Regions from separate parts of the Paenibacillus sp. BIHB 4019 genome, predicted to be linked through region 2. Evidence: riboswitches for the same ligand, from Rfam matches in the RefSeq annotation. Region 2 holds a riboswitch; the other holds the start of a gene.

Region 1 (5,452 bases), 2.4 Mb from region 2:
GCATATCGACATGCTGCGTATGAACGACAATTTGCTTCGGTGATGCAGCAATTAGCGAGCTGATGACCATATCCTCAATGTTCATTTCCGTTTCCAGCATTTCGGCTACCAAGCGATCGGAATGCGGCTTCGGCTCAAACAATTGGAATTTGTCATTATACAAAATAAATTCATGGTTGCCTTTATGAACCAAATGGACCATGGCGACCTTCGATTGCTGCAGCCCCACAAAATATTTGAGCAGCGAAATAAACTCCTGATATTGCTTATCCAGCACATATTCATCCAAGGCATATTCCACAATATCGCCTAGCTCGTGTCGATATCCATGAAGCCTGAAGGTGGCGATACCGCCAAGGTCGAGCTGTGTATTTTCACTTAAATACAGTTCGATTTCCTCGGCCACCTTAAGCTTGCGGCGCTTTCTGTCCGCATCCAGAAACTTGGCATTCAACCCATCCAGATCGGTATCCTGCATCAGCTGGCTGCAATATTTTTCGATAACGGAGATGTCTGTGGAATGACCGCCCTGATATTTTTTCTTAATAATGCTGATAAGCATTTCCGATTCCAAATTGGTTACAACAAATTCAGCAAGCGCTTTGGCTGCGCTGTGGTACAGCATTTCTCCATGCTTATTCAGTTGAAAATAAGGCGTTGCCGACTGGCACATAATGGTGCCCGCAGGCTGCAGCTCGAACTGCACCAAACGCTCCTGCGATGCTGATTCAATATGTAGATCCTCATTCGTATATTGCGCCATTAAGGCCGCTAATCCAGCCGCCGTAGATTGAAGCTTGGAAGGCAGCGTAACGGTGAATAGTTCCATAAAAAAGCCAACCCCTTTCATTCCCCTCTGAACAGTATATGGTGCACGAAGCAACGATATACGATGAAGACATTGGGAATGAAGGGGGTTATAAATGTGCTGCATTTAAGCGGCAGCTTGTGGCTGCTGAACAGCCTGTTCATTGCTGCTGCGGCTCATAAGCCATAAGGTCAGCCAAATGAGCAGGAAGCCGCTAAGCTGCCCTAACGTCAGCGTCTGGCCAAATACGAGCCAGTTAATCAATACGCCGACGGCAGGGAAGGAAAGCTCAGCAAGCGTCGCGTATACAGCTTTAGTCGAGGAAAGCCCTTTGTAATACAGCAGCATGCTGATTAAGCCAGGGAAAAAAGCTTGAAACAATAAATTGACGGCAATGAGCGACAATTGGCTGCCCTCGGCATTGAGGCTCCATGCGTCGCCGCTTGCCAGCAAAATGACGCTGAGCAGCGGCAGCGCAAGCAGAAACCTGAGAGACGTCACAATGGAAAAGGACAATTTCTTTTGCAGCAAATATTTGCCCATGACGGTCGAGCCGCCCCACAAGGCCGCCGCAATAATCGAGAACAGGCAGCTGAGCAAAGCAAGGTCATGCAGGCCGACTAGCGGCGAGCCGAACCCGAAGGTCAGCAAATAGGTGCCTGCGAGCGCCGCCAGCAAAAAGACGAAAAACTTCCGCGGCAGCTTTTCCTTCAGCAAAACTCTGGCGAGCAAAATCGCAAATAACGGCTGGAGCTTCTGAAGCAGGAGCACCGCATTCGCGCTGCCATGCGAGAAGGCTGCGGTGAACAGCACCGTCGCTACAGCTGAGCCGCCCCAGGAAATGAACAGCAGCGCCCCGATGACGCCAATGGACAGCTTGCCGACTAATGTACGGCGGAATTTAAACAATACGGGAACTGCGTAAAAAGCGAGCAAAATATGCTCAATAAATACAATTTGTGCCGAGGTAAAGCTTTTGAGCAATAAAATTCGAAACAGCGGGTCAAGGCCCCAAAGTGTCGCGCCAAGCGCCACATACCATATCCCGTTAATGCCCGCAATGCGTGATGTTCGCCAGCCCGCTTTCTCGCTAGCCAGCTCTAATGTGTTCTGCAATTCAAAAACCTCCTGAGAAAGTTTTGAATTGAACCTTCTTTTCACTATGAAAAAGAAACAATGCCCCTGTCAGCAATCTGACAAGGGCATCATCAACAAACCTGTTAAATGATTATCATTTAACAAGCTGGTTCTGATCTTCTCCCGTCCGGACTATACCGTCGGCTCTGGATTCTCACCAGATCAGTCCCGGCTGCAAGCAGCTAGGAGTCGCGGGCTCTGGATGCTCCGAACGCATCCTTACCGCCGGTAGGGAATTGCACCCTGCCCTGAAGATTCATATTCGATTAAATCGTATTGTAACACAAAAGATTACAGTTTGAATAGTCTATTTGGTTGGAAAATTTGCATTTCCGATTAAATTTTTATTTTTCCGACCTCTTTTCTTGGTTTTCATCTATTATTCGACCCAATTTCTAACCAACCTTCATCCGTTCCTCGTCCCTTTGCTTTAACTTTGCAAGCAGAAAGTCATGCTGAATGCTGACTTCCTTAATGATGCTTCTGCCAAATGCTGCTATAGCGTCACAAAAAACGCTTGTCTACTATCTATCCTTTAACGGATAAAATAGTAGACAAGCGTTATTAACTTTAATTATTGAAAATAGCTCCGAATTAGCTGTGCACTAAAACCTAATTTTGCATTACAAAATCCTGCTCAGCCTTATCGCTTTCATTGTACATCCTTAAAATTTCATAGCGCGTATTGCGCTGCGCCGGAACTTTGCCCGCTTCGCGAATAAGCTTCAAAATCAGCTCAATGTTGACCTTATGCGTCGTACCCGCAGCGGACACTACATTTTCTTCAATCATTGTGCTGCCGAAGTCGTTGCAGCCATAGGCCAGCGAAAGTTTACCCATGTCAGGGCCCATCGTTACCCACGATGATTGCAGGTTGTCAATATTGTCGAGGAAAATGCGGCTTACCGCGACAATTTTCAAATATTCCTCCGGCTTCGCTTTCTCCATCGGCATTCTCGTATTGTCTGGCTGGAACGGCCAGGAAATAAAGGCTGTAAACCCTTCAGAGTCGTAGCCATTCGCTTTGCATTCATCTTGAACGTCACGAATGCGCAGCAAATGCAAGGCGCGCTCCTCCATCGTTTCTCCAAAGCCATAAACCATTGTAGCCGTCGTATTCATGCCATGACGATGGGCCGACTTCATCACGTCGATCCAGTCCGTATAAGAGCCCTTCTTGCGGCTGATTTTACGGCGTGTGCGGTCATCGAGGATTTCCGCGCCGCCGCCTGGCAGCGAATCCAGTCCCGCCTCATGCAGCTGGCGAACAACCTCATCCAGCGACAAGCCCTCTGATACTTCCTTCATCTTCTGTATTTCGGCAGGCGAGAAGGAGTGCATCGTAATGTCCGGGAAGCGCTGCTTGATTTCCTTCAGCAAATCCGTGTAATAAGTAAAAGGCAGATCCGGGTTCGTTCCGCCCTGCATCAAAATTTCGGTTCCGTTAACGTCAATCGTTTCTTGAATTTTGTTCATAATCGTCTCGTTATCAAGCACATAGCCCTCTTTGGAGCCTGGGGCACGATAAAAGGCGCAGAACCTGCAATAAACGTCGCACACATTCGTGTAGTTGACGTTTCTTCCTACAACGAAAGTCGTTACAGGCTCGGGATGCTTGCGCAGCATAATTTCGTTTGCCACTTTACCCATTTTCTCAATCTCGTCGGATTCGAACATAATAATACATTCTTCCAAGCTGATTCGTTCACCCCGCAGGGCCTTATCCAATATCTGGTCCAACGTTGCCATTACGCAAGACCTCCTTATCTATAGCTGTAGTTTTGATGTTGCGCTTTTTTTCACAAACTAATGAAGTATAGATTAATTTTATCATACTAAGCACTAATTCGTCATCTTTCGTTTACAGGCCATTACAGCCGCCGAGGTGAAACGGCTTTCGCCGTCCTCTGGCGGCGCGGCGCGTTTCATTCCGAGAAATATAGAGAAAGGATGGGAAAATCCTATCCTTCCCTATATTTTAAAAAGGAAAAACACGGCTTGTCAGTAATGACAGCCGTCTTTTCCTCCACTTTACGAGGTAGTTAGCCGCGCAAAGCCTGATCCAAATCTGCGAGTAAATCGTCGATATGCTCAAGGCCTACCGAATAACGGACAAGACCGTCCGTAATGCCGCGTTCATGGCGCACTTCCTTCGGCATTGCCGCATGCGACATCATCGCCGGATACGATAAAATGCTTTCTACGCCGCCTAGGCTGACAGCTACAAGCGGCAGCTTCACACGGCCAAGCATTGCTTTCGCCCGCTCGCCGCTGCCCACATCAAAGGACACGACTGCGCCATAGGCGGAGCATTGCTGTTCATGAACCTCACGGCCCGGATGATCGGCCAGGCCAGGATAATAAACCTTCGTCACTTCTGGATGGTCATTCAGCCATTCCGCCAGCTTGCGCGCGCTGCGCTCGCTATGCTCCATGCGCGCTTGCAGCGTCTTAATGCCGCGCATAAGCAGCCAGCACTCATGGGCGCTCAGCACGGCGCCGAGGCCATTTTGCAGCTGATACAGCCTGCGTCCCAGTTCTGGATCAGCCGTTACAGCAAGGCCCGCAAGCACGTCGCTATGCCCGCTCAGAAACTTAGTCGCGCTGTGCACGACTATATCTACGCCAAGCTCTAGCGGACGTTGGTAATAAGGCGTCATAAACGTATTGTCCAAAATCGTCAGCAGGTTATGCTCCTTCGCCCACGAAGCCACCTCCGATATGTTGGTGATTTTCAGCGTCGGGTTGGAAGGGGTCTCCATAAATACCGCCTTCGTATTCGCTTTATAGGCCGCTTTAACAGCTGCAAAATCCGTCATATCGACAAACGTCGTTTCCATGCCTAAACGGTTCAGCACTGTCGTAAGCAGACGGTATGTACCTCCGTACACATCCTCTGTCACAATTACATGGTCGCCCGCCGACAGCAGCAGGAACGTCGTTGAAATCGCCGCCATTCCCGATGCAAAGGCAAAACCGCGAGTACCGCCCTCCAGCAGCGCAATTTGATCCTCCAGCGCCTGCCTTGTCGGATTGCCGGACCGGCTATAATCGTAAGGCGGATTTTGCGTCAAATCGCTCTGATGGAACGTAGATGCCTGAAAAATCGGGGTACTGGATGCACCCGTCTGCTCATCAAATGATCCTTCAAAATGCAGCAATTTCGTTGCAAAATGACGCTTGGCATATTCCTCTTTGTTATGTCTGTCGCTCATGCTGCTATACCTCCCCAATCTCTTGCTTAGCTGCGGCAAGCGCCTGCTCCAAATCGGCAATCAGGTCATCTGCATGCTCAATGCCAACGGAGAAGCGAAGCAACTTATCATCAACGCCGACAGCACGGCGAATTTCTTCAGGAATATCGGCATGCGTCTGCACAGCCGGATAAGTCATCAGCGATTCAACGCCGCCCAGGCTCTCAGCGAATGCAATCAACTGGATATGGCGCAGAATGGGTTCAATGTAACGGGCATTCTTCACGCGGAAGGAGAAAATGCCGGTATTGCC
Region 2 (5,452 bases):
GAACGAGCAAAGTTAATGCCCAGGGGCATTTGGAAATCGGCGGCTGCGATGTAACGGAGCTGGCGAAAGAATATGGTACGCCGCTATATATTGTCGATGAGGCGCTTGTGCGTAAGCGTGCGAATGAATATGTGACTGCTTTTCAAAAATCCGGCCTGCAATTCCAAGTGGCCTATGCAAGCAAAGCATTCAGCACAATGGCTATGTGTGCGCTTGCCGAGCAGGAAAACCTGTCGCTTGACGTCGTTTCCGACGGTGAGCTTCATACGGCGCTGAAAGCGGGCTTCCCGGCAGCGCGCATCCACTTTCACGGCAACAATAAATCGCCGGATGAAATCAACATGGCGCTTGATGCAGGCATCGGCTGCTTCGTAGTAGACAATTCTATTGAGCTTAAAGTGCTTAATGCGCTGGCGAAGGACAAAGGCTTGACAGTTAAAATTTTGCTGCGGATTACGCCGGGTGTTGAGGCGCATACGCATGACTATATTTCCACAGGCCAACAGGATTCCAAGTTCGGCTTCGACTTGACGAATGGCGCGGCTAAGCAGGCGATTAAAGAAGCGATGGAGCTGTCCAATCTGGATGTGCTTGGCGTTCATTCCCACATCGGCTCGCAAATTTTTGAAGTAGACGGCTTCAAGATGGCTGTTGAGAAAATGTCGGCGTTTGCGATTGAAATTCGCCAAGACCTTGGCTTGACGTTCCAAGTTATCAACCTTGGCGGCGGCTTCGGCATCCGTTATGTTGACGGAGATTCCCCGCTTCCAGTTGCTCAATACGTGGCAGCGATTACGGATACGCTTATTTCCAGCTTTACAGCAGCGGATTTCCCGCTACCTGAAATTTGGGTTGAGCCAGGCCGCAGCATGGTTGGCGACGCAGGCACAACGCTTTATACCGTTGGAACGAGCAAAGAAATTCCAGGCGTGCGCAAATATATCGCTGTAGACGGCGGCATGATGGATAACCCGCGTCCGGCGCTTTATCAATCCGTTTATGAAGCGGTGCTTGCAAATCGTGCGAACGAAGCGAATGAAGAGACTGTGACCGTAGCGGGCAAAGCTTGCGAAAGCGGCGACAAGCTCATTATTGATCTGGAATTGCCGAAAGCAAACAGCGGCGATCTGCTTGCAGTATTTTGCACAGGCGCTTATAATTATTCGATGGCGAGCAACTACAACCGTTTCCGCCGTCCAGCTGTCGTATTTGTCAAAGATGGCGCGTCTGATCTCGTCGTTCAGCGTGAATCTTTGGACAATATTGTCGGCAATGACTTGCTTCCGGCAAGACTTCGCAAAACAGCCCTTGCGAAATAAGGGTTAAATTTGGTAACGTAGTCTTATTCGGATATAGAAAGGTAGATGTTTAATAGATGGCAAAACAAGCGAAAATTACAATGGCAAACGGAGCAGAGGTTATTATTGACCTTTTTGATCAAGATGCGCCTAACACAGTTGCAAACTTCGAGAAGCTTGCAAACGATGGTTTTTATAATGGTTTGACTTTCCACCGTGTAATCCCGGGCTTCGTTGCTCAAGGCGGCTGCCCTACAGGCAACGGCACTGGCGGACCTGGCTACACCATCAACTGTGAGATCAACCCGAACAAGCATGAGCGCGGTACGCTTGCAATGGCGCATGCTGGACGCAACACAGGCGGAAGCCAATTCTACATCGGCTATGCTCCACAGCCGCATTTGGATGGCGGACACACTGTATTTGGCAAAGTCGCTAAAGGCATGGAGCATGTTGACACGTTCCGCCAAGGCGAAAAAATGGAAAAAGTTGAAATCGTAACGGTTTAATCGTTGCGGAAAGGCCGCTTGTTTTTTCGATTCGTCGGAAAACAAGCGGTTTTTTTATAAAAAAGGGACAGCCTGGCTGTTAAGCTGAGAATCAGTATCGAAATTTCTTGCTTTTTCAATTTTGCGGTGGTAACATTTCATCAGAGTTACATTTTAAAAGTAAGTAACGAGTATTTAATAAAAATAATACAGTGGCTTTCCTTCGGGGTCGGGTGAAATTCCCAACCGGCGGTGATCAGGAGGCTGTCTAAGCGCTTTGAACGTTGAAGCGACAGATATGCTGCCTGTCAGTCCGTGACCCGTGTACATTCCATTCAGAGCGTGTGAACGCATGAGCGGTTTATATACGGCTGACCTGGTGCAATTCCGGGACCGACAGTACAGTCTGGATGGGAGAAGGAGACACTTTCAAGGCGTGATTTCATGCTTATTTGCTTGCACTTTTTTTTGCTGGGCAATTAGGTCTGTTAAAATCGATTATTTGTGTACTTGAAAGCGGGTCTCTAAGATATACTCTCATCTCCGTTGGCTATGTTGCTAATGGAGGTTTTTTGCGTTCATGGATATTTTGAATGACAGTTATTATATGAGCTTGGCACTGGATATGGCAGAGAAAGCGGCTGGGCAGACGGATATTAATCCCGTCGTCGGCTGCGTCGTAGTAAAGGATGGCCGGATTATCGGCCTCGGCACGCATCTCAAGCGGGGAACCGGGCATGCCGAGGTGCATGCGCTGCAAATGGCGGGAGAGGAAGCGGAAGGCGCCACCGCTTATGTGACGCTGGAGCCTTGCAGCCATTTTGGCAAGACGCCTCCTTGCTGCGAAAGGCTCATTGATGCCAAGGTCGCACGGGTAGTCGTGGCTACAACCGATCCGAATCCGCAGGTAGCTGGGCGTGGCCTTGAACGGCTGAAGGAATGCGGCATTGAGGTTGAAGTGGGCCTACTAGGAGAACGCTCCAACCAAATGAATGAGAAATTCAACAAATACATTACGACGAAGCTGCCGTTTGTCACCCTTAAGACAGCGAGCACGCTCGACGGCAAAATCGCTTCCCGCACCGGAGACAGCAGATGGGTAACGGGCAGTGCGGCAAGGGAGCAGGTGCACACGCTGCGCCATCAGCATATGGGCATCATGGTCGGTATCGGCACCGTGCTTGCCGATGATCCCCAGCTGACGACGAGAGCGGACGTACCGGCGCTGCATCCGGTGCGTATAGTCATCGACAGCAGCCTCAAGCTGCCGCTCACCGCGCGTGTAGTGACGGATCGGACAGCAAGGACGATCGTCATTGCAACTGAGCAGGCGGATGAAGCCAAGGCGCAGGAGCTGCTGGCAGCCGGCGTTGAGCTCATTCGGGCAGGCACTGGCAAGCAGGTAGATTTGCCGCAAGCAATGAGAAAGCTTGGCGAGCTGGAAATCGGTTCGATTTTGCTGGAAGGCGGCGGCAAGCTTAATGGCGCGATGCTGACAGCCGGACTCATCGACAAAATCATGCTTTATATGGCGCCTAAAATTATCGGCGGGGCAGCCGCTCCCGGCACCTTTGATTTTGAAGGTTTTGAGAAAATGGCACAGGCGATTGAGCTGGAGCGTATGCAGGTGGAACAAGCGGGGGCTGATATTTGCATTAGCGGCTACCCTGCCTACCGCGATGTTTAGAGAGGAGGGCTGGCCGTGTTTACAGGTCTGATTGAAGAAGTCGGCAAGCTGAAGCGGGTGGTCAAGCAGGGCGAGGCGATGGTAGTAACGATTGGTGCTTCCCGCGTCCTAGAAGGCGTAGCACTTGGTGACAGCATTGCGGTAAACGGCGTATGTCTGACAGTCATCTCCTTTACGGGCAGCACCTTTGATGCCGATGTGATGCCAGAAACGTACCGGCGCTCCAATCTTCACCAGCTGAAGCCCGGCGAGCAGGTCAATCTGGAGCGGGCGATGCTGGCAGGAGGGCGCTTCGGCGGTCATATGGTTCAGGGGCATATTGACGGTACAGGAACCATTGCCAAAAGGGAAACCGATGCCAATGCTGTCATATTCAGCATAAAGCTCCATGATGCGGCAACGCTTAAATATGTCATTCCTAAAGGTTCGATCGCCATTGATGGCATCAGCTTGACGGTTGTCGGGACGAATGATTCAGGCTTCTCAGTATCGGTCATCCCGCATACGCTGGGAGAAACGGCATTACTGGATAAGCGCATAGGCGATTCGGTTAATATCGAATGCGATATGATTGGCAAATATGTGGAGCATTTGCTGCATTTCAAGCCAGCACGCGAGGCTGGAGCGGCGTCCGGCAGCAAAGCCGGCAAGGCTGGCGGAGCAAAGCTGAGTGCTGCTTTTCTTAGTGAAAATGGATTTATGTAATAACGGATAAATGCTAGTTGAAGTGGTGAATGATCAGGGAGGGAAGCTTTATGGGACAGCAGGATCAGCCTTTAGAGAAATCTTTGTTCAATACGATTGAGGAAGCGCTTGAGGATTTGCTGCTTGGCAAGCCCGTTATCGTTGTAGATGATGAGGATCGGGAAAATGAGGGCGACCTCATTGCGCTGGCCTCCATGGCGACGCCTGAAGTCATCAATTTTATGATTACAAAGGCGCGGGGGCTTGTGTGCGTTCCGATTACCGCAGAGCGGGCGGAGCAATTGGAGCTGCCGCCGATGGTAGCGCGTAACACGGATTTTCATGGAACGGCGTTTACCGTTTCCGTTGACCATATTTCCACAACGACCGGCATCTCCGCGCATGAGCGCTCCGAGACGGTCAAGTCGCTTATTGACCCGAATACGAAGGCGGCTGATTTCCGCAAGCCGGGCCACATTTTTCCGCTAATTGCGAAAGATGGCGGCGTGCTAAGACGGGCAGGCCACACAGAGGCGGGTATCGATCTGGCCCTGATGTGCGGCTCGGAGCCGGCAGCGGTCATCTGCGAGGTCATTAATGAAGATGGCACGATGGCAAGATTGCCGGATCTCGTGGCGTTTAAGCATGAGCATGATCTCAAGCTTATTACAATCCAAGAGCTGATTATATACCGCAATGCGAAGGAGAAGCTCGTCGAGCGTGTCGTTGAGGTTAATATGCCAACGGATTTCGGCGATTTCAAAGCCATTGGTTTTACGAATGAAGTAGATGGCAAGGAGCATGTCGCTTTTGTCAAAGGCGAGATTGATCCAGAAACTCCGCTGCTTGTGCGCGTGCACTCGGAATGCTTGACGGGCGATGTGTTCCATTCGCATCGTTGTGATTGCGGGCCGCAGCTTGCGGCAGCGCTGACGCAGATTGAGGAAGCGGGCAATGGCGTGCTGCTCTATATGCGCCAGGAAGGACGCGGAATCGGTCTGATCAACAAGCTGAAAGCTTATGTGCTTCAGGAGCAAGGGCTGGATACGGTCGATGCCAACTTGCAGCTTGGGTTTGCGCCGGACTTGCGGGACTACGGTATTGGAGCACAAATTTTGCGCGATCTCGGCATTCGCAAAATGCGCTTGCTCACCAACAACCCGCGCAAGATTAAAGGGCTGGAAGGCTATGGCCTTGAAGTTACCGAGCGTGTGCCGATTCAAATGGAAGCGAATAAGGACAATGACCGTTATTTGCGGACGAAGCAGGCGAAGCTGGGCCATCTGTTTGATTTT

What was found. Region 2 has a riboswitch for FMN ahead of ribD (bifunctional diaminohydroxyphosphoribosylaminopyrimidine deaminase/5-amino-6-(5-phosphoribosylamino)uracil reductase RibD). Riboswitches for the same ligand answer to the same signal wherever they lie in the genome.
Region 1: it holds a riboswitch for FMN, as region 2 does, so the genes downstream of both, BBD42_RS00750 (DMT family transporter) here and ribD (bifunctional diaminohydroxyphosphoribosylaminopyrimidine deaminase/5-amino-6-(5-phosphoribosylamino)uracil reductase RibD) in region 2, are expected to answer to the same signal.

The regions. Positions count from the first base shown of each region.
Region 1 is NZ_CP016808.1:173,915-179,366, forward strand. It holds gene BBD42_RS00745 (putative sporulation protein YtxC) at 1-829, opposite strand, end outside; gene BBD42_RS00750 (DMT family transporter) at 935-1,924, opposite strand; FMN riboswitch at 2,057-2,205, opposite strand; gene mqnC (cyclic dehypoxanthinyl futalosine synthase) at 2,558-3,694, opposite strand; gene BBD42_RS00760 (trans-sulfuration enzyme family protein) at 3,988-5,160, opposite strand; gene BBD42_RS00765 (PLP-dependent transferase) at 5,165-5,452, opposite strand, start outside.
Region 2 is NZ_CP016808.1:5,068,179-5,073,630, forward strand. It holds gene lysA (diaminopimelate decarboxylase) at 1-1,319, shown strand, start outside; gene BBD42_RS22070 (peptidylprolyl isomerase) at 1,376-1,807, shown strand; FMN riboswitch at 2,002-2,212, shown strand; gene ribD (bifunctional diaminohydroxyphosphoribosylaminopyrimidine deaminase/5-amino-6-(5-phosphoribosylamino)uracil reductase RibD) at 2,367-3,473, shown strand; gene ribE (riboflavin synthase) at 3,489-4,178, shown strand; gene BBD42_RS22085 (bifunctional 3,4-dihydroxy-2-butanone-4-phosphate synthase/GTP cyclohydrolase II) at 4,229-5,452, shown strand, end outside.